Linked DNA regions of Variovorax paradoxus. Each later gene encodes a partner of the first gene's protein in a complex. Links are inferred from orthologs where the notes say so. Each region holds a gene or a part of one and is shown in the gene's direction. Other genes may lie near its edges.

What was found.
Region 2: the proteins of sbcB (region 1) and ssb are in contact, whole or in part, in a crystal structure (PDB 3C94), measured with the Escherichia coli proteins. The link is inferred for Variovorax paradoxus from one-to-one orthologs.

The regions. Positions count from the first base shown.
Region 1 is NZ_CP091716.1:3,706,839-3,716,734, forward strand. What follows is about bases 6,221-9,220. They hold sbcB (exodeoxyribonuclease I), read left to right. Parts: upstream 6,221-7,000; coding sequence 7,001-8,440; downstream 8,441-9,220. Other genes in these bases: cls (cardiolipin synthase), read left to right, coding at 6,221-7,000; L3V85_RS37550 (CatB-related O-acetyltransferase), read left to right, coding at 8,458-9,210. Outside these bases: L3V85_RS17240 (DUF192 domain-containing protein), read right to left, coding at 1-197; L3V85_RS17245 (hypothetical protein), read right to left, coding at 299-493; L3V85_RS17250 (cell envelope biogenesis protein TolA), read right to left, coding at 648-986; icd (NADP-dependent isocitrate dehydrogenase), read left to right, coding at 1,208-2,467; ATP-dependent Clp protease adapter ClpS, read left to right, coding at 2,679-3,038; ATP-dependent Clp protease ATP-binding subunit ClpA, read left to right, coding at 3,106-5,427; more of cls, read left to right, coding at 5,555-6,220; L3V85_RS17285 (GNAT family N-acetyltransferase), read left to right, coding at 9,223-9,828; L3V85_RS17290 (alpha/beta hydrolase), read right to left, coding at 9,781-9,896. UniProt on the Escherichia coli protein: Degrades single-stranded DNA (ssDNA) in a highly processive manner.
Region 2 is NZ_CP091716.1:940,633-950,297, forward strand. Bases 2,312-5,080 are described here. They hold ssb (single-stranded DNA-binding protein), read left to right. Parts: upstream 2,312-3,298; coding sequence 3,299-3,862; downstream 3,863-5,080. Other genes in these bases: L3V85_RS04655 (chloride channel protein), read right to left, coding at 2,312-3,191; L3V85_RS04665 (GFA family protein), read right to left, coding at 3,938-4,357; L3V85_RS04670 (YebC/PmpR family DNA-binding transcriptional regulator), read right to left, coding at 4,380-5,080. Outside these bases: excinuclease ABC subunit UvrA, read right to left, coding at 1-1,762; more of L3V85_RS04655, read right to left, coding at 1,812-2,311; more of L3V85_RS04670, read right to left, coding at 5,081-5,093; L3V85_RS04675 (FMN-binding negative transcriptional regulator), read left to right, coding at 5,263-5,886; L3V85_RS04680 (helix-turn-helix domain-containing protein), read left to right, coding at 5,978-6,712; L3V85_RS04685 (hypothetical protein), read left to right, coding at 6,715-7,185; L3V85_RS04690 (ABC transporter substrate-binding protein), read left to right, coding at 7,241-8,815; L3V85_RS04695 (ABC transporter permease), read left to right, coding at 8,826-9,665. UniProt on the Escherichia coli protein: Plays an important role in DNA replication, recombination and repair. Binds to ssDNA and to an array of partner proteins to recruit them to their sites of action during DNA metabolism. Acts as a sliding platform that migrates on DNA via reptation.

The DNA.
Region 1 (9,896 bases):
TCAGCCTGGGGCATTTCCTTGCGGAACATGAGACCGATCTCGCGTTGCAAAGGGGTCTGCGCGATCTGCGTATCGATCTTGTAGAGGCCGACCGACAGCTGCGTGCGCGGCAGATCGGTCTGGGGTTGCTGCTGGGCATGCGCCGACATCATGAAGGACGCGGACACGAGGAGCAGGGCGGCTAGACGCTGGAACATCGGACGACTCTTTCAGGGCGGGGACTGGGTGGGTCCGGCCTCAACCAAATATGCAAACAAAAATGCCCGCTGATGCGGGCATTGCCGGTGAGCGCGAAAGCTTACACCTTCTTGGAAGCGGCCGTGTGAGCCTTGGCGACGTGGCGAACCTTGTGCTTCTTGGCTGCTGCGTGCTTCTTGGCGGTGTGCTTGGCAACCTTGGGAGCGGCGGGAGCAGCTGCGGTGGGTTCGGCTTGTTGAGCGAAGGCACCGGCGGCGAAGAGACCGGCGATCAGGGCTGCGAGCAGCTTGTTCATTTGAAATCCTTTGAAATTCGTTGATTTGGACAGCCCTCCCTGCGGAGGTAGACATTCAACGGAGGCAGCTTCCGGCGGTTGACAGTCAATTGCAGTCCGCGGACGAAAAAAAAGCGCTCCGAAGAGCGCTCTTTTTTCGAGGGGCTGGGCCGACTTACTTGGCGCCTGCCATGTCAGGCGTGCCGCCTTGGGTCGACTTGCGCTTCACGCTGCCGTCCTTGTTGCGACGACGTTGGTCGCGGGTGCTGGCGCGCTTTTCGCCGGAAGCAGCAGCCTTGTCGGCACCGATGGCGCCGCCTTCGGGCGTCTTGACTTCGTCGCCAGCGGCAGCCTTCACTTGGCCAGCGGGCTTGGCAGCCTTCTTGGCTTCGGCACGTTGCTGCGACTTGCTGTTCGTGGCGTTCCCTTGTTCGGGCGTGGTGCCAGCCGGGTTTTGGGCGTAGGCGCCAGCGGCAAACAGGCCAGCGATCATGACTGCGAGAATTTTGCTCATTGAGATTCCTCTATTCGAGAATTGATTGGAAACGCCTCCCGGCGAGCAGAAGGTCAGCCACTAACGAGGCCATTGGCCTGATGGTTGACAAACCCTCGCTGATGGGTTGCGTCTAAAATGTACAGCGATTTGTTCGCGTCCTGTACAGCGATTCCTCGCGGCTGTCTGAATTCGCTGACACTCGTCAAAATTACGCCACTCCCCCGGAGCCCAACCCCCTCATGTCCAGCTATCAGCACATCAACGTCCCGACCGAAGGTCAGAAGATCACGGTCAACGCTGACAACACCCTCAATGTGCCTGACCAACCGATCATTCCTTTCATCGAAGGCGACGGGACCGGACTGGACATCACGCCGGTGATGCTGAAAGTGGTGGACGCCGCAGTGGCCAAGGCCTACGGCGGCAAGAAGAAGATTCACTGGATGGAGGTCTATGCAGGGGAGAAGTCGACCAAGGTCTACGGCCCCGACGTCTGGCTTCCCGAAGAAACGCTGCAGGCCGTGCGCGACTACGTGATCTCCATCAAAGGCCCGCTCACCACGCCCGTCGGCGGTGGCATCCGCTCGCTGAACGTCGCGCTGCGCCAGGAACTGGACCTCTACGTTTGCCTGCGTCCCATCCGGTACTTCGATGGCGTGCCCAGCCCGGTGCGCGAGCCGCACAAGACCAACATGGTGATCTTCCGCGAGAACTCGGAAGACATCTATGCAGGCATCGAGTTCGAAGCCGAAAGCGACAAGGCCAAGAAGCTCATCAAGTTCCTGCAGGACGAAATGGGCGTCAAGAAGATCCGTTTTCCGGACACCTCGGGCATCGGCGTCAAGCCCGTGTCGATCGAAGGCACCGAGCGCCTCGTGCGCAAGGCGCTGCAATACGCCATCGACAACGACAAGTCCAGCGTGACCATCGTCCACAAGGGCAACATCATGAAGTTCACCGAAGGTGGCTTCCGTGACTGGGCCTACAACCTGGCAGCCAAGGAGTTCGGCGCAGAGCTGGTCGACGGCGGGCCATGGATGAAGTTCAAGAACCCGAGGACGGGCAAGGACATCACCGTCAAGGACAGCATCGCCGACGCGTTCCTGCAGCAGATCCTTTTGCGCCCCGCGGAGTACAGCGTGATTGCCACGCTCAACCTCAACGGCGACTACGTGTCCGACGCATTGGCCGCGCAGGTCGGCGGCATCGGCATTGCGCCGGGCGCGAACCTGAGCGACACGGTCGCGATGTTCGAAGCCACCCACGGCACGGCGCCCAAGTACGCAGGCAAGGACTACGTGAACCCGGGCTCGGAGATCCTCTCGGCTGAAATGATGTTGCGCCACATGGGCTGGACCGAAGCCGCCGACCTGATCATCAGCTCGATGGAGAAGTCGATTGCCAGCAAGAAGGTCACCTATGACTTCGCGCGCCTCATGGATGGCGCCACTCAAGTGAGCTGCTCCGGTTTCGGCCAGGTGATGATCGACAACATGTAATTGCGCAAGTGCGCTGTTCGGTGCTTCGCAGGCATCGAGTGATCGAACCCTTGGATTTCGAAAGAAATTCGAGGGTTTTTTTCTTTGCGACAGCGTTCTTATGCGATTTTTGTACTGTCGCGCACGGCACAACCCCCTTGATTTGTCGAATACGCGCCACCAAGTCTTCATGCGCCGGCACGGCGCTTGCACGCTCTATAGAATCTTTTTCATGGCAACGAGAATTCCCAAGACTCCCACCACCCCGCCGGCCCAGAAACCGGCCGGGGATGACGGAGATTCGGTCGTCCTGGAGCGCCGGCCGCAGAAAACTGCGCCGCCCCAGATGTACCAGGTAGTGATGCTGAACGACGACTACACCCCCATGGAGTTCGTGATCGTCGTGCTGCAGGAGTACTTCAGCAAGGATCGCGAAACCGCGACCCAGATCATGCTCAAGATCCACCTCGATGGCCGCGGCGTCTGTGGGGTCTATTCCCGCGACATGGCGGCCACCAAGGTCAACCAGGTGATGGAAGCAGCCCAGCAGGCAGGGCATCCGCTGCAATGCGTCAGCGAACCTGTTGCGTGAACCTGTTGAATTGCGCAAGCTCCAACCCATCTGAGAACTTATTTACAGCAAGGCAAAAGGAAATCACATGATTGCCCAGGAACTGGAAGTCAGCTTGCACATGGCCTTCGTCGAGGCCCGGCAGCAGCGCCACGAGTTCATCACCGTGGAGCATCTGTTGCTCGCTTTGCTGGACAACCCGAGCGCCGCGGAAGTTCTGCGCGCCTGCTCGGCCAACGTCGACGACCTGCGGGCGTCGCTCACCAACTTCATCAAGGACAACACGCCCCAGGTGGCGGGTACCGACGATGTCGACACCCAGCCGACCCTGGGTTTCCAGCGCGTGATCCAGCGCGCCATCATGCATGTGCAGTCCACCGGCAACGGCAAGAAGGAAGTCACCGGCGCCAACGTGCTGGTCGCGATCTTCGGTGAGAAGGACTCGCACGCCGTCTACTACCTCCACCAGCAGGGCGTGACCCGCCTCGACGTGGTGAACTTCATTGCCCACGGCATCAAGAAGAGCGATCCGCCGGAAGCCGTCAAGGGCGCGGGCGAAGCACCGTCGAACGAAGGCGAAGAGGGCGGCGGCGAACGCAACGAGAAGGCATCGCCGCTCGAGCAGTTCACCCAGAACCTCAACCAGCTCGCCAAGGACGGCAAGATCGATCCGCTGATCGGCCGCGAATACGAGGTCGAGCGCGTCATCCAGATCCTGTGCCGCCGGCGCAAGAACAACCCGCTGTTGGTCGGCGAGGCCGGCGTGGGCAAGACCGCCATCGCCGAAGGCCTCGCATGGCGCATCACGCAGGGCGACGTGCCGGAGATCCTGGCCGAGTCGAACGTGTTCTCGCTCGACATGGGCGCGCTGCTGGCCGGCACCAAGTACCGCGGCGACTTCGAACAGCGCCTGAAGGGCGTGCTCAAGTCGCTCAAGGACAAGCCGAACGCCATCCTGTTCATCGACGAGATCCACACGCTGATCGGTGCGGGCGCTGCCTCGGGCGGCACGCTCGATGCGTCGAACCTGCTCAAGCCGGCGCTCTCGAGCGGCCAGCTCAAGTGCATCGGCGCGACCACCTTCACCGAATACCGCGGCATCTTCGAAAAAGACGCGGCCCTCTCGCGTCGCTTCCAGAAGGTCGACGTGGTCGAGCCGTCGGTGCAGGAAACCGTCGACATCCTGAAGGGCCTGAAGTCGCGCTTCGAGGAACACCACGGCGTGAAGTACGCGGTGGCGGCCCTGCAAGCCGCGGCCGAGCTCAGCGCCAAGTACATCAATGACCGTCACCTGCCCGACAAGGCGATCGACGTCATCGACGAAGCCGGCGCCGCCCAGCGCATCCTGCCGCCGAGCAAGCGCAAGAAGACCATCAGCAAGACCGAAGTCGAGGAAATCGTGGCGAAGATCGCGCGCATTCCCCCGGCCAACGTCAGCAACGACGACCGCAGCAAGCTGCAGACCATCGAGCGCGACCTCAAGAGCGTGGTGTTCGGCCAGGACAAGGCGCTCGAAGTGCTCGCCTCGGCGGTCAAGATGGCGCGTTCGGGTCTTGGCAAGGGCGACAAGCCGATCGGTTCGTTCCTGTTCTCCGGCCCCACGGGCGTCGGCAAGACCGAAGCCGCGAAGCAGCTCGCCTACATCATGGGCATCGAGCTGATCCGCTTCGACATGTCGGAGTACATGGAGCGTCACGCGGTGAGCCGCCTGATCGGCGCGCCTCCGGGCTATGTCGGTTTCGACCAAGGCGGCCTGCTGACCGAGGCCGTCACGAAGAAGCCGCACGCGGTGCTGCTGCTCGACGAAATCGAGAAGGCGCACCCGGACATCTTCAACGTGCTGCTGCAGGTCATGGACCACGGCACGCTGACGGACAACAACGGACGCAAGGCCGACTTCCGCAACGTCATCATCATCATGACGACGAACGCGGGTGCCGAGACCATGAACAAGGCGACCATCGGCTTCACCAACCCGCGCCAGGCGGGCGACGAAATGGGCGACATCAAGCGCCTGTTCTCGCCTGAATTCCGCAACCGGCTGGACGCCATCGTCAACTTCAAGGCGCTGGACGAGAACATCATCCTGCGCGTGGTCGACAAATTCCTGCTGCAGCTGGAGACCCAGCTCAGCGAGAAGAAGGTGGAAGTCACGTTCAGCGACAAGCTGCGCAAGCACCTGGCGAAGAAGGGCTTCGATCCGCTGATGGGCGCTCGTCCGATGCAGCGCCTGATCCAGGACACGATCCGTCGTGCACTGGCGGACGAGCTGCTGTTCGGTCGCCTGACCGACGGCGGTCGCCTCGAAGTCGACCTCGACGACAAGGACGAAGTGCTGCTCGACATCCAGCCTCTTCCGAAGAAGGAAGGCAAGTCGAAGCCCGAAGCCGAGGAAACTGCCGCAGGCTGAGAAACCAACCAGGCAATCCGTGGCCGACGAGGCCACGGAACAGCCTCCAAAGGCCGGTAGCATCGCGCTGCCGGCCTTTTTCTTTGGGTCGGCCGAACCGCACCGCCGCCTCAACCCTTTTTTCGCCTTGATCCTCCCCGAACTCAGCCACGAATGGAAAACCGGCCTCTCCCTGGCGTGGAGCGGCTACATCGCCGTGCTGTCGGTCTGGATCGTGATGCAGAAGCGCGCGCCGGTGTCCACCATGAGCTGGATCCTGTCGCTGGCGCTGCTGCCGTTCGCGGGCTTCGTCGTCTACTACTTCCTCGGGCCGCAGCGCCTGCGCAAGCAGCGGCTCAAGCGGCTGCGCAGCCGCGCCGGCGCCTCCGCCCAGGCCGACGTGGCCCGGCTGCGCGACGCGGCGCAGAACGCGCCGCCGGCCCTGCAGCAGATGGCGAGGCTGGGCATGGCCACCTGCGGCCTGCCGGTGTCGAGCGCGCTCGGCGTCGAGCTGCTCTCGGGCGGGGCGCGCACCTTCGATGCGATCTTCGATGCCGTGCGCGCGGCGCGGGATCACATCCACCTCGAGTACTACATCTTCGAGCCCGACAGGATCGGCACCGCGCTTCGCGACCTGCTTGTCGAACGCGCGAAGGAGGGCGTCACGGTACGCCTGCTGATCGATGCACTCGGCTCCAAGCGTATCGGCCGCAAGTTCATGGCGCCGCTGCACGAGGCCGGCGTGCAGGTGGCGCTGTTCCACGACACCAAGATCGGCCGCCGCCTGCGCCCGGTGACCAACTACCGCACCCACCGCAAGATCGTGGTGTGCGATGGGCGCGTCGGCTTCACGGGCGGCGTGAACATCACCGACGAGGAAGACAAGCGCACCAACCCCGACGCCTACCACGACGTGCACCTGCGCATCGAAGGCAGCGCGGTGCGCTGGCTGCAGACCACCTTTCTCGAGGATTGGACCTACGCCACCGGCGAAGACCCGCGCGGCATGGACGCCGGCCTCGATGCGATGCTCCCGCTGCTCGAGGCGGGCAGCATCCCGGTGCAGATCGTCACCAGCGGCCCCGACAACGCGCTCGAAGCCATCCACCGCATGCACGTGGAAGCCATCCATTCGGCCACGCACCGGGCCTGGCTGACCACGCCGTACTTCGTGCCCGGCGAGCCCGCGCTCATGGCGCTCACCAGCGCCGCACTGCGCGGCGTCGATGTGCGCCTGCTGGTGCCGCGCCGCAGCGACTCGGCCATCGTGAGCGCCGCCGCGCGCTCGTATTTCGACGAGCTGATCGCCGCCGGCGTGAAGGTGTGGGAATACAGGGCCCGCATGCTGCACTCCAAGACCTTGGTGGTCGACGACCATTGCGCGATGATCGGCACCGCGAATTTCGACAACCGCAGCTTCCGGCTCAACTTCGAGGTCTGCGCCGTGGTCTATGGTCCGGCGCTGGCCGGCCCGCTGGCGGCGCAGTTCGAGACGGACCTGCACAGTTCCGGCGCGGTGCGCGCCAATCGGCGCCAGAGTTTCTGGCGCCGTCTCGGCGATGCGATCGCGCGCCTGTTTTCACCCTTGCTCTGAATGAACCACACCTTTCTCTGGCACGACTACGAAACCTTCGGCGCGGTGCCGCGCCGCGACCGCCCCTCGCAGTTCGCGGCCATCCGCACCGATGCCGAGCTCAACGAAGTCGGCGAGCCGCTGATGATCTATTGCAAGCCCGCGCCGGACTACCTGCCCAGCCCCGAGGCCTGCCTGATCACCGGCATCACGCCGCAGGTGTGCCTGGAGCGCGGCATTCCCGAGCATGAATTCGCCGCGCACATCGAGCAGGCGTTCTCGCAGCCCGGCACCATCGGCGTCGGCTACAACACCATCCGCTTCGACGACGAAGTCACGCGCTTCCTGTTCTGGCGCAACCTGATCGACCCCTACGCGCGCGAATGGCAGAACGACTGCGGGCGCTGGGACCTGCTCGACGTGGTGCGCCTGACCTACGCCCTGCGCCCCGACGGCATCCAGTGGCCGAAGAAGGAGGACGGCAAGCCCAGCTTCAAGCTCGAAGACCTGGCCCGCGCCAACGGCCTGCTGCACGAGTCGGCGCACGACGCGCTCTCCGACGTGCGCGCCACCATCGCGCTGGCCCGCCTGATCCGCGACAAGCAGCCCAAGCTGTTCGACTTCGCCTTCGGCCTGCACAAGAAAGATCGCGTGGCCGTCGAACTGGGCCTGCCCGCCATGCGCGAGACCGCCAAGCCCTTCCTGCACGTCTCTGGCATGTTCCCGGTCGAGCGCGGCTGCCTGGCCGTGATGTGGCCGCTGGCCAGCCATCCCACCAACAAGAACGAGCTGCTGGCCTGGGACCTGGCCCATGACCCGAGCGAGCTGCGCGACATCGACGCCGACACGCTGCGCCTGCGCCTCTTTACCCGCACGGCCGACCTGCCCGAGGGCGTGACGCGCATTCCCGTCAAGGGCATCCATCTGAACAAGTCGCCGATGGTGGTTGGCAACCTGCGCACGCTGGCGCCTGCCATGGCCGAGCGCTGGGGCGTCGACCTCGACACCGCCATGCGCCACGCCGCCATTGCGCGCGACCTGCCCGACATGAGCGCGATCTGGTCGAAGGTCTACGCTCGCCCGAAGGAAGAAACGCCCGACGTCGACGAAGACCTCTACGGCGGCTTCGTCGGCAATGCCGACCGCCGCCGCCTCAACCAGCTGCGCGGCCTGTCGCCCGAGGAGTTGGCCAAGGACCGCACCGGTTTCGATGACGGTCGGCTCGACGAGATCCTGTTCCGCTACCGCGCGCGCAACTGGCCCGAGCTGCTGAGCGAGGAAGAGAACGAACGCTGGGAAGCGCTGCGCGTGGCCCGGCTGTTCAAGGGCGAGGGCGGCGCACGCACCATCGAGGCCCTCTTCAGCGAGGTCGACGCGCTGTCCGAGAACGCGGACGAGCGCGGCGAAGAGATCCTCGGCGCCCTCTACGAGTACGCCGAGGCCATCGCGCCGGAAGCCTGAAACCCAACGGGCCGGCCATGTCCATGATCCTGACCGTCACCCCCGAACTTTCCCCGGCGCTCGAATCGCACGGCCTGTTCATCGCGCCCGGCGTGGTGCTGTCACTGCCTTTCCGGCACGAGACACCGGTGCGTCTCTGGCCGGCGGTCGGCCTGTATGGGGTGTCGGTGGGCGCCTATTCCTATGTCTCGCCCCAGGTCCAGCTGCATCAGCTGCGGATAGGGCGCTACTGCTCGATAGGCGACAACCTGAACCTGCTGAGCCAGCATCCGACGGCGTGGCTCACGGCGCATCCGTTCTCGCATCAGCACATCTTTCCGGAGCCGTACCGCAACGAGGCCATCGACCCGTTTCCGCAGCTGGAGCCCACGGTGATCGGCAACGACGTATGGATCGGCTCCAAGGTGAGCCTCAAGAGCGGCGTGACCATCGGCGACGGCGCGCTCATCGGCGCGGGTGCGGTGGTCACGAAAGACGTGCCGCCGTTCGCCATCGTGGGCGGCGTACCTGCGCGAGTGATCCGGCGGCGATTTCCCGATGCGCTCATCGAACGCATCCAGGCCTGCCCCTGGTGGGATTGGGACCTGCGCAAGCTGCCGCTCGACTGGCGGCATCCGGAGGCCGCCCAGGCAACGCTGGAGGCAGCGGTGGCCGAAGGTCGCGTCTCGAAGTGGGAGCCCGGCTGGCGCCAGCTCGAATTCGGCACGCCTGTCGAAGAAGGGCAGAGCGCGCCGCTGGTCTTCCGGCACCTGCCTGCGACGCCTGGCTGAACAGGAGGCTGCATGACGACAAGCAACAACGCCGGGGCGCACGGCGGCATCGTCCGGCGCCTGGACGCGTCCGATGCGGCTGCCTACCGCGCGGTGATGCTCGAGGCCTACGCCATGCATTCCAGCGCATTCACTTCCACGGTTCAGGAGCGTGAGGGCCTGCCGCTGCGCTGGTGGGAAGAGCGCCTCGGCGTCACCGCTGATGCAGCGGAGGCCAGCGTGGTCTACGGTGCGTTCGACGACACCGGCGTGTTGGTCGGTGCGGCGGGGCTGTCCTTCGGCGCGCGCCAACGGGAGCGGCACAAGGCCACGCTGTTCGGCATGACGGTGGCCGCGTCGGCACGCCGCTCGGGCTTCGGCCGCCGGCTGGTGCTGGCATTGCTCGACCACGCGCGGGCGCGCGGCGGCCTGCGGCTGGTGCAGCTCACCGTCACCGAAGGCAACGCCTCGGCGCAAAAGCTTTATGAAGACTGCGGCTTTCGCAGCTTCGGCCTGGAGCCGTTGGCCATCGACGTCGATGGCGAATTGCTGGGCAAGGTCCACATGTGGTGCGACCTCGAGTCGCCCGATTCAGCGCGTCCGCCGGTCGACCGAGGCGATGAAGGCGTCCACCGCTGAGGTGTAGGCGCCGGGCAGGCCGAGTTCGGCGTTGATCTGCGCATGCGACAGGTCTTCGGGCACCACCT
Region 2 (9,665 bases), 2.8 Mb from region 1 along the record:
GCTTCAGCGTGCCGATGAGGCGGTCGTTGTCGCGCTGGTGCAGGCCGATGCTGGGCTCGTCGAGCACGTACATCACGCCGGTGAGGCCCGAGCCGATCTGCGACGCGAGGCGGATGCGCTGCGCCTCGCCGCCCGAGAGCGTCTCGGCGCTGCGGTCCAGGCTCAGGTAGTTCAGGCCCACGTCGTTCAGGAATTTCAGGCGCAGGCCGATTTCGCGCACCACCTTGTCGGCGATGTCGGCCTTGGCGCCGCGCAGCTTGAGCGTCTGGAACCAGGCCAGGGAGTCGCGCAAGGTGAGGTGGCTGAGCTCGAAGATCGCCATGCGCGGCGGCTCGCCGCCGTCGGCGGGACGTGCCGATTCATCGACCAGGAACACGTTGCGCGCTTCGCGCCGCAGCCGCGAGCCGCCGCAGTCGGGGCAGGGCTGCAGGTTGCGAAAGCGCGCGAGGTCTTCGCGCACCATCACCGAATCGGTCTCGCGGTAGCGCCGCGCCATGTTCGGGATGATCCCTTCGAAGGGATGCTTCTTCGTGAGCTTCTTGCCCGCGAAGTTGCCCGACTCCATGGTGTAGTTGAACTTGATCTCTTCGGCCGCCGAGCCGTGCAGCAGCACCTGCTGCACCGATGCGGGCAGCGACTCGAAGGGCGCGTCGACGTCGAACTTGTAGTGCTTGGCGACGCTCTCGATCATGCTGAAGTAGTAGCCGTTGCGGCGGTCCCAGCCCTTGATGGCGCCGCTGGCCAGCGACAGCGACGGGAAGGCCACCACGCGCGCCGGGTCGAACACCTCGCGGTGGCCCAGGCCGTCGCAGCTGGGGCAGGCGCCCACCGGCGAGTTGAACGAGAACAGGCGCGGCTCCAGCTCCGACAGCGAGTAGTGGCAGATCGGGCAGGCGAACTTGGCGTTGAACAGGTGTTCCTTGTCGGGCGCGCCCTCGGCGCCCAGCTCGAGCGCGATGGCGCGGCCCTCGGCCATCCGCAGCGCCGCCTCGAAGCTCTCGGCCAGGCGCTGCTGCATGTCGGGGCGCGCGCGCAGGCGGTCGATGACGATGTCGATGTCGTGCTTCTCGGTCTTCTTGAGCTTGGGCAGGTCGTTGTATTCGTAGGTCTGCCCATCGACGCGAAAGCGCACGTAGCCTGCGGCCTGCATCTCGGCGAACAGCTCGACGAACTCGCCCTTCTTCTCGCGGGCCACGGGCGCCAGGATCATCAGGCGCGGCTCGTCGGGGATGGCGAGCACGGCGTCCACCATCTGCGACACCGTCTGCGCCTGCAGCGGCAGGTGATGGTCGGGGCAGTAGGGCGTGCCGGCGCGCGCGTACAGCAGGCGCAGGTAGTCGTGGATCTCGGTCACCGTGCCCACGGTGGAGCGCGGGTTGTGGCTGGTGGCCTTCTGCTCGATGCTGATGGCGGGCGACAGGCCCTCGATCACGTCGACATCGGGCTTGTCCATGAGCTGCAGGAATTGCCGCGCATAGGCCGAGAGGCTCTCGACGTAGCGCCGCTGCCCTTCGGCATACAGCGTGTCGAAGGCCAGGCTCGACTTGCCCGAGCCCGACAGGCCGGTGATGACCACCAGCTTGTTGCGCGGAATGTCGAGGTCGACGTTCTTCAGGTTGTGGGTGCGCGCGCCGCGGATGCTGATGCGCTGCTGCGCCAGCACCGCGCCGAGGTAGGCGTCGCGTTCGCGTTCCGCGTCGCGGGCGCGTTCTGCTGCTTCAGCGGCTTCTGCCGCGGCTAGTTCAGTGGCTTTGGAATTCAAAGGGGGCGATCGTCCGAGGGCAACCGGACATGATAGACCGCCGGAGAATTCATGGCGAGCGGGCGGGTTCCGGCGGCCTGGGCGCGGGGGCTTCCGGCGGCGGGTGCACCGGTTCGGCGGCTCCGATGGCCCGCCCGACCATGTATTCGGCCAGGGTGTCGTACAGCGGGCGGCTGATCATGCGGGAGACCAGGCTGGCCAGCATGGCCGCGGCCATCAGGCTCAGAACCATCGAATGGCCGTCGACCATTTCCATCACGATGATGAAGGCGGTGAGCGGCGCCTGCGTCACCGCCGCCAGGAAGGCGGCCATGCCCAGGGCGATGAGCGCCGGGCCGAGTTCGCTGCTGCCCAGTTGCGACACCGCGTCTCCGATGCCCGCGCCGATGGACAGCGCCGGCGCGAAGATGCCGCCCGGCACACCGCACCAGGCCGTGAGCCAGGTGGCGACGAACTTGAGCACCGTATAGAGCGGCGTCAACTCGTCGTGGCCCTGCAGCATCTGCTTGACCGCCTCGGAGCCCGCGCCGAAGGTGACGCCGCCCGTGACCAGCCCGATGACGGCCACCGCCAGCCCGCCCGCTGCCGCGAAGCGCACCGGGAAACGCGCCCGCCAGCGGTTGAAGCGCCCCGGCGCGCCGGTGAGCGAGGCGGTCAGCAGTCGCGCGAACAGCCCGCCGGCCGCGCCGCTGAGCAGCGTGACCAGCAGCCCGGGGCCGAGCGCGTCCCAGCCCAGCCGGGGCACGCGGATCACGCCGAAGTAGCTGGTGTTGCCGAAAGCCGAGACCGCCACCAGGCCGGCCAGCACGATGGCCGTGATGATCAGCCCGCTGGAGCGGGCCTCGAGCCGGCCCGACAGCTCCTCGATGGCGAACACCACGCCCGCCAGCGGCGCGTTGAAGGCCGCCGCGATACCGGCCGCGCCCCCGGCCACCAAGAGCGCGCGGCCGTCGATGGTGGTGTTGGGCGAGAGCCAGCGCCGCGCATGCTGCATCACCCCGGCCGCGACCTGTACCGAAGGCCCCTCCCGCCCGATCGACAACCCGGCCGCGAAGCCCGCCGCGCCCAGGCCGATCTTGGCGACCGTGAGCCGCAGCGACGCGAAGAAGAAGCGGCGCTCTTCCGGCAGGGCGGGGTGCAGCGCCGCCTTGATCTGCGGAATGCCCGAGCCGCCCGCGCCGGGGAAGAAACGCAGCGTGAACCACACGATGCCCGCCGTGAGCAGCGGCGTCGTCAGCAGCACGGCCCAGGGCCAGGCGCGGTAGAAGCGGTGGAACTGGCCGAAGACCCAGTCGCTGGCGAGCGTGAAGCCCACCACGAAAAGCCCGGCCGCGATGGCGTAGCCCAGCACGATCGCCCGGTCGAGCCAGACGCGGCCGCTGGAAAGTTCGGCGCGCAGGTGCTCGAGGAAGTCGGGTTCGCGGTTCATCGGAACGGCCATTCTGGCACCGATACGGAATCCGGCCGGTCGCCTTCGGGCACAATGGAGGGTTCCTCTCAACCTTCTCCTTCATCTACTTATCAGGGGCAGTGCATATGGCATCGGTCAATAAAGTCATCGTCGTCGGCAACCTGGGGCGCGACCCCGAAATGCGGACCTTCCCGAGCGGCGATCAGGTCGCGAACGTCACAGTGGCCACCACCGATCGCTGGAAAGACAAGCAAAGCGGCGAAATGCGCGAAGCCACCGAGTGGCACCGCATCGTCTTCAACGGCCGCCTGGCCGAAATCGCCGGCCAGTACCTGCGCAAGGGCTCGCAGGTGTACGTCGAAGGCAGCCTGCGCACGCGCAAGTGGACCGACAAGGACGGCATCGAAAAGTACACCACCGAAATCCGCGCCGACCAGATGCAGATGCTCGGCAGCCGTCAGGGCCAGGGCGGCCCGTCGGGCGGTCCCGAGGACGACGGCGGTTACTCGCAAGGCGGCGGTGGCGGCGGCTACTCGCAGGGCGGCAATGGCGGTGGCGGCGGCGGCGGCGGCGGATACGCACCCCGCGCACCCGCGGCGGCACCGCGTGCTCCGGCACCGGCTCCGCGCCAGGCACCGGCCAAGTCGTCGTCGGGCTTCGACGACATGGACGACGATATTCCCTTCTGATTCGTCCCCGACGCGGTTTCGTTGTCGCAAGGCCTCTGCTCTCTCCGGGCAGGGGCCTTTTTCTTTGCCCGCCGGTCAGGTCGGGTCGCCGCGCGGCCTGGTGTCCACGACATGGCCTTCGTACTGCGGCAGGTCGTCCGTGATGGTGAACCAGGGCGCCTTCGAGCCTACGAAGATGTGCGCGGTCGGCCGGATGGAGGGCGCGTCGACCAACGTGCCCAGCGTGACGTGCACGAACCGCCCGTCGCGCACCACCGAGCAGAGCAGCGAGCCGCACCTGACGCAGTGCATGTCGCCCGCATCTTTATCGCCGTAGATCATCAACGCGTCTTCGCCTTGCGTGATGGCGAACTTGCCGCGCTCGATGCCCGCGAAGGGCTTGAAGGCAGAGCCGGTGGCGCGCCGGCAGTCGCTGCAGTGGCAGTTCAGCGCGTAGCCGAACTCATCGGCCACCGCATAGTGGACGGCGCCACAGAGGCATCTTCCGGCAAGCATCCGGAGCAGGAAAAAAGCGGCCTCAGCCCGCCAGCCCCACGAACACGTTCTGCACGTCGTCGTTCGCGTCGATGGCGGCCAGGAAAGTCTCGACCTCTTCCAGGTCTTCCGCGCTCAGGCTCGCCGGGTCGACCGGGTTCTTGGGCTTGTAGCCCAGCTTGGCCGACAGCACGGTGAAGCCCTGGGCCGGCAGCGCGCGGCTCACCAGGTCCAGGTCGGTGGGGTCGGTCAGGAAGATCGACGAATTGCCTTCGCCGGCCGGTTCGAAATCTTGCGCGCCGGCTTCGATGGCGGCCACTTCGGGGTCGGCGTCGGGCTTGGCGGGTTCGGCCTCGATCATGCCGACGTGGTCGAAGTCCCACGACACCGAGCCCGAGGTGCCCAGTTGGCCCTTGCGGAACAGCACGCGCATTTCGGGCGCGGTGCGGTTCACGTTGTCGGTCAGGCATTCGACCATCACCGGCACGCGGTGCGGCGCGAAGCCTTCATAGATCACATGCTCGAAATGCACCGCCTCGCCCGTGAGGCCGGCGCCTTTCTTGATGGCGCGGTCGAGCGTGTCCTTGGGCATCGAGACCTTGCGGGCCTGCTCCACCACGAGGCGAAGGCGCGAGTTGCCGGCCGGGTCGGCGCCGTTGCGCGCGGCCATCATGATTTCCTTGGCGAGTTTGCCGAACAACCGGCCCTTGGCATTGGCTGCCAGGTCCTTGTGTTTCGCTTTCCATTGGGCGCCCATGGCTGATTCCTTCTCGAGTGTGTGTTCGCGGCCGTGTCTGGCTCTCCGCAGAAGGGCTGGATGACCGGTTGGGGCAGCTACTGTAGCCGGAGCGTGCACGGGTGGGAACCGAGGCGCCGATGACCTGGGCGCGACAGCGGCCGCAAGGGCGGGCGGAGATACTTTTCGCATGCACACACAGCCTCTCTTCGCGATCGAGGAGCGCGCGGAACTCCTGCGGCTCATGCGCGCCTATCCGCTGGCCACCTTGTTCACCGTCTCGGACGGCACGGCGCAGGCGAACCTGCTGCCGCTCGAGGTATGCGACATCGGCCCCTTCGGCACGCTGCGGGGCCATGTCGCCAGGAGCCATTCGCTGTGGGGCAGCATGCCGGACGGCGGCGGCGCGACCGTCGTCTTCCAGGGGCCGAACGCCTACATCTCGCCGCGCTGGTACGTGAACGGGCAGCGCAGCGGCCGGGTGGCACCGAGCTGGAACTACGTGGCCGTGCAGGCGCAGGGCACGCTGCGCTTCATCGACGATCCGGCCTGGGTGGTGTCGCACCTGGCCGCGCTCACCGCATCGCAGGAAGAAGGGCGCGACCCTGCATGGTCCCTGGGCGACGCTGCGCCCGAGTTCGTCGACGGCGCCGCGCAGCGGCTCGGCGGCTTCGAGATCGAGATACGCACGCTGGCCGGCAAGCGCTTCCTGTCGCAGCAGCGCACGGAAGCCGACCGGCGCAGCCTGATCGAGCACCTGGGGCGCGAGGCATCGCCCTCGGCGCGTGCGCTGGCGGCGTTGATCCGGCCCTGAAGGCCGGTCGTGCCGCGCCGCACGAATCGCTAAAAAGAGGTGCTAAAAAAGTAAAATAATTTTACTGAGACTGCTACACTTTTTCATAAAAATGAAAAAATCGCAGCCTCCCAAAGAGCCGCCGACGGCAAGCGCCGCACCGGACGGCCGCGAAACCGGGGTTCTCGCCGACATCGGCGAGGCCCTGCGGGCGCGCCGCCGGCTGCTGCACCTGAGCCTGGCGGAAGTGGCCGAGCGCAGCGAGCTCAGCATCGGCTACATCTCGCTGCTGGAGCGCAATCTGGCCTCGCCCTCGCTCACCGCGCTGATGCGCATCGGCCAGGTGCTGGGCCTGGAGCTGGACTACTTCTTCCAGGCGCGCAACGCCGCTGGCCATCACTTTCCGCAGAGCGCGCGCTCGCCGTTCCAGCTTCAGTCGGGCGGCATGACCTTCGACCGCATCAGCGGGCAGTTTCCGGGCAGCGTCGTCAACGGCCTGGTGGTGACGATTCCCGCCAAGCACAAGTCCACGCCCATCACCCATCCCGGGGAAGAGCTGGTCTACATCCTCAGCGGCAGCCTGCGCTACACGCTCGGCGGCCGCAAGGTGCAGCTGGACGAGGGCGACTCCGTGCACCTGCCGTCCACCACGCCGCACTGCTGGGAGAACCCCTTCGCCCAGCCCGCCAAGGCGCTGTGGGTCGGTACCGCGCCGCTGTTCAAGACCGACGGCGACGACCCCCATGCCTCGGACGACCTCCAGAGCCACGGCTCCCCGGCCAGGGTGTCCGGGCCGCCCGCCAAGGCCAAGGCAAGAACCCGACCCTCCAGGAAGAAAGACGCGTGAGCATGAACGCCCATTCCGTTCCCGAACACGAAGCCGCCTTCGCCGCCGTGAGCGACCTGCTCCAGCGGCGCATCGGCCACAAGCTGCTCACCGTGAGCCGGGTGCTGCCCGATGAAGCCAGCGTCGAGCGCATCTTCACCACCCAGCCCGAGGCCTATCCTGTGCACGGCAAGAAGCCGCGCGACCACACCGAGTGGACCGCCCTCATGGAGCGCGGCGAATGCTTCGTGGCCAGCCGGCCCGAGGACTTCGGCCCGCACTTCTCCGACCTGCCGGCCATCGTGCGCAACGGCCTCGGCGCGGTCATCAACATCCCGGTGCTCGACGGCTCCCGCATGCTGGGCACCCTGAACCTGCTGGACGCAGCCGGCGCCTACACCGGCCCGGTACTCGACGCCTGCATCGAGGCGCGCGCGCTGGCCGCCGAGGGCTTTGCCCTCTACGAGCAATGGCTCGCGCGGCGCGCAGCCTGATTCCACGGTCCTTTTTTCCTTCCTTGCCCCTTCTCATCCTCTCCAGGAGCGAATCTTGAATCCTCGAATTTGCGCGGCAGTCGCAGGCATCTTCCTCTCGTTGTCCGCGTGGGCCGCCACGCCCAAGGACACGCTGGTGGTGGTCAAGAACATCGACGACATCGTGAGCCTCGATCCGGCCGAGGCCTTCGAGTTCTCCAGCGGCGAGGTGGTGACCAACATCTACGAACGGCTGGTGCAGTACGACGCGAAAGATCCGACGCTGCTCAAGCCCGGCCTGGCCTCGGCCTGGAAGCCGGCCGCCGACGGCAAGAGCATCGAGTTCACGCTGCGCAAGGGCGCCGCGTTCGAGAGCGGCAATCCGGTGCGTCCGGACGACGTTGTGTTCTCCTTCAAGCGCGTGCTGAAGCTGAACAAGGCGCCGGCCTTCATCCTGAGCCAGCTGGGCTGGACCGCCGACAACATCGACCAGATGGCGCGCAAGGGCGCCGCGCCCGACACGCTGGTGCTGGGCTGGAGCGGCGACTTCGGCCCCGCCTACGTGCTGAGCGTGCTGGCCGCGCGGCCGGGCGCCATCGTCGACGAGAAGCTGGTGCTGGCCAACGAGAAGGCGGGCGACCTGGGCAACCAGTGGCTGAACCGCAATTCCGCCGGCAGCGGCCCCTACAAGCTGAAGCTCTACAAGCCCAAGGAAGTGCTGTTGCTCGAGGCGAACAAGAAGGCCGCCAACCCGCCCAAGACCGGCAACGTGCTGATCAAGAGCGTGGCCGAGTCCGCCACGCAGCGCCTGCTGATCGAGTCCGGAGACGCCGACATCGCCCGCGACCTCGCCTCCGACCAGCTCGACGCGCTGAAGACCCGCACCGACGTGCGCATCGAGGAATTCCCCGCGGCCGCCGTGCACTTCATCGCGCTCAACCTCAAGAACGAGAAGCTGCGCAACCCGGCCATCTGGGAAGCCATGCGCTACCTGGTGGACTACGACGGCATCTCCACGCAGCTGCTCAAGGGCCAGATGCGCACGCACCAGGCCTTCCTGCCGGTGGGCTTCGCGGGCGCGCTGACCACCAACCCCTACAAGGCCGACCCGGAGCGCGCCAAGGCCATCCTCGCCAAGGCGGGCATCAAGGGCCTGGAAATCGACATGGACCTGATCAACGCGCAGCGCTTCATGGACATGGCGCAGTCGATGCAGGCCACCATGGCCAAGGCGGGCATCAAGCTGAACCTGCTGCCCGGCACCGGCGCCCAGGTGCTCACGCGCTACCGCGCCCGCAAACACGAGGCCATCCTGCTGTACTGGGGCCCCGACTTCTTCGATCCGCATTCGAACGCCAAGTCGTTCGCGTACAACGTGGACAACAGCGACAGCGCCTACCAGAGCACCACGACGTGGCGCAACTCCTGGCTCGTTCCGGAGCTGTCGGCCAGGACCATGGCGGCGCTGAAGGAGGTCGACCCCGTCAAGCGCGCCGCGGCCTACCAGGACCTGCAGCGCGAAGTGCAGGCCAGGTCGCCGTTCATCATCACCTTCCAGGAACAGAACCGGGTCGCCTTGCGCAGCAACGTCAAGGGCTACGTGCAGGGCACGGTGGCCGACCTGATCAAGTACGACGCGGTCACCAAGTAGCGGCACGGCCATGCGCAAGCTCGTCGCTCCGGCCGCGCTGCTGCGGTCCGGCCTGTCCTTTGCCCTGATGTTGCTGGTGCTGCTGCTGGTCACCTTCCTGATCGGCAAGGCGGCGCCCATCGATCCCGTGCTGCAGGTGGTCGGCGACCGCGCCTCGCCCGAGGCCTACCAGGAAGCCCGCCAGCGCATGGGCCTGGACCAGCCGATCGCCACGCAGTTCGTGCGCTACGTGGCCGACGCGGCAAAGGGCGATCTGGGTCGCTCGACCACGACGGGCCGCGCGGTTCTGGAAGACCTGCGCCAATATTTCCCGGCCACGCTGGAGTTGGCCACGCTGGGCATCTTGCTGGGCGTGGTGTTCGGCGTGCCGCTGGGCATGCTGGCGGCGCACCAGCACAACCGGTGGATCGACCAGCTGCTGCGGCTGGTCGGGCTGCTGGGCTACTCGGTGCCGGTGTTCTGGCTCGGGCTGGTCGGCCTGCTGATCTTCTACGCCAGGCTGGGCTGGGTCGGCGGGCCGGGGCGGCTGGACGACATCTACCAGTACACGGTCGACAGCTGGAGCAACCTGGTGCTGGTCGACACGCTGCGCGCCGGCAACGGCGAAGCCTTCCGCAACGGCCTGTCGCACCTGGTGCTGCCGGCCGCGCTGCTGGGCTATTTCTCGCTGGCCTACATCTCGCGCATGACGCGGGCCTTCTTCCTCGAGGAGCTGGGCAAGGAATACGTGCTCACGGCGCGCGTCAAGGGCGCGTCGGAGCTGCAGGTGCTGGTGCGCCACGTGCTGCCCAACGTGGCCGCGCCGCTGGTCACGGTGATCGCGCTGTCGTATGCGGTGCTGCTCGAAGGC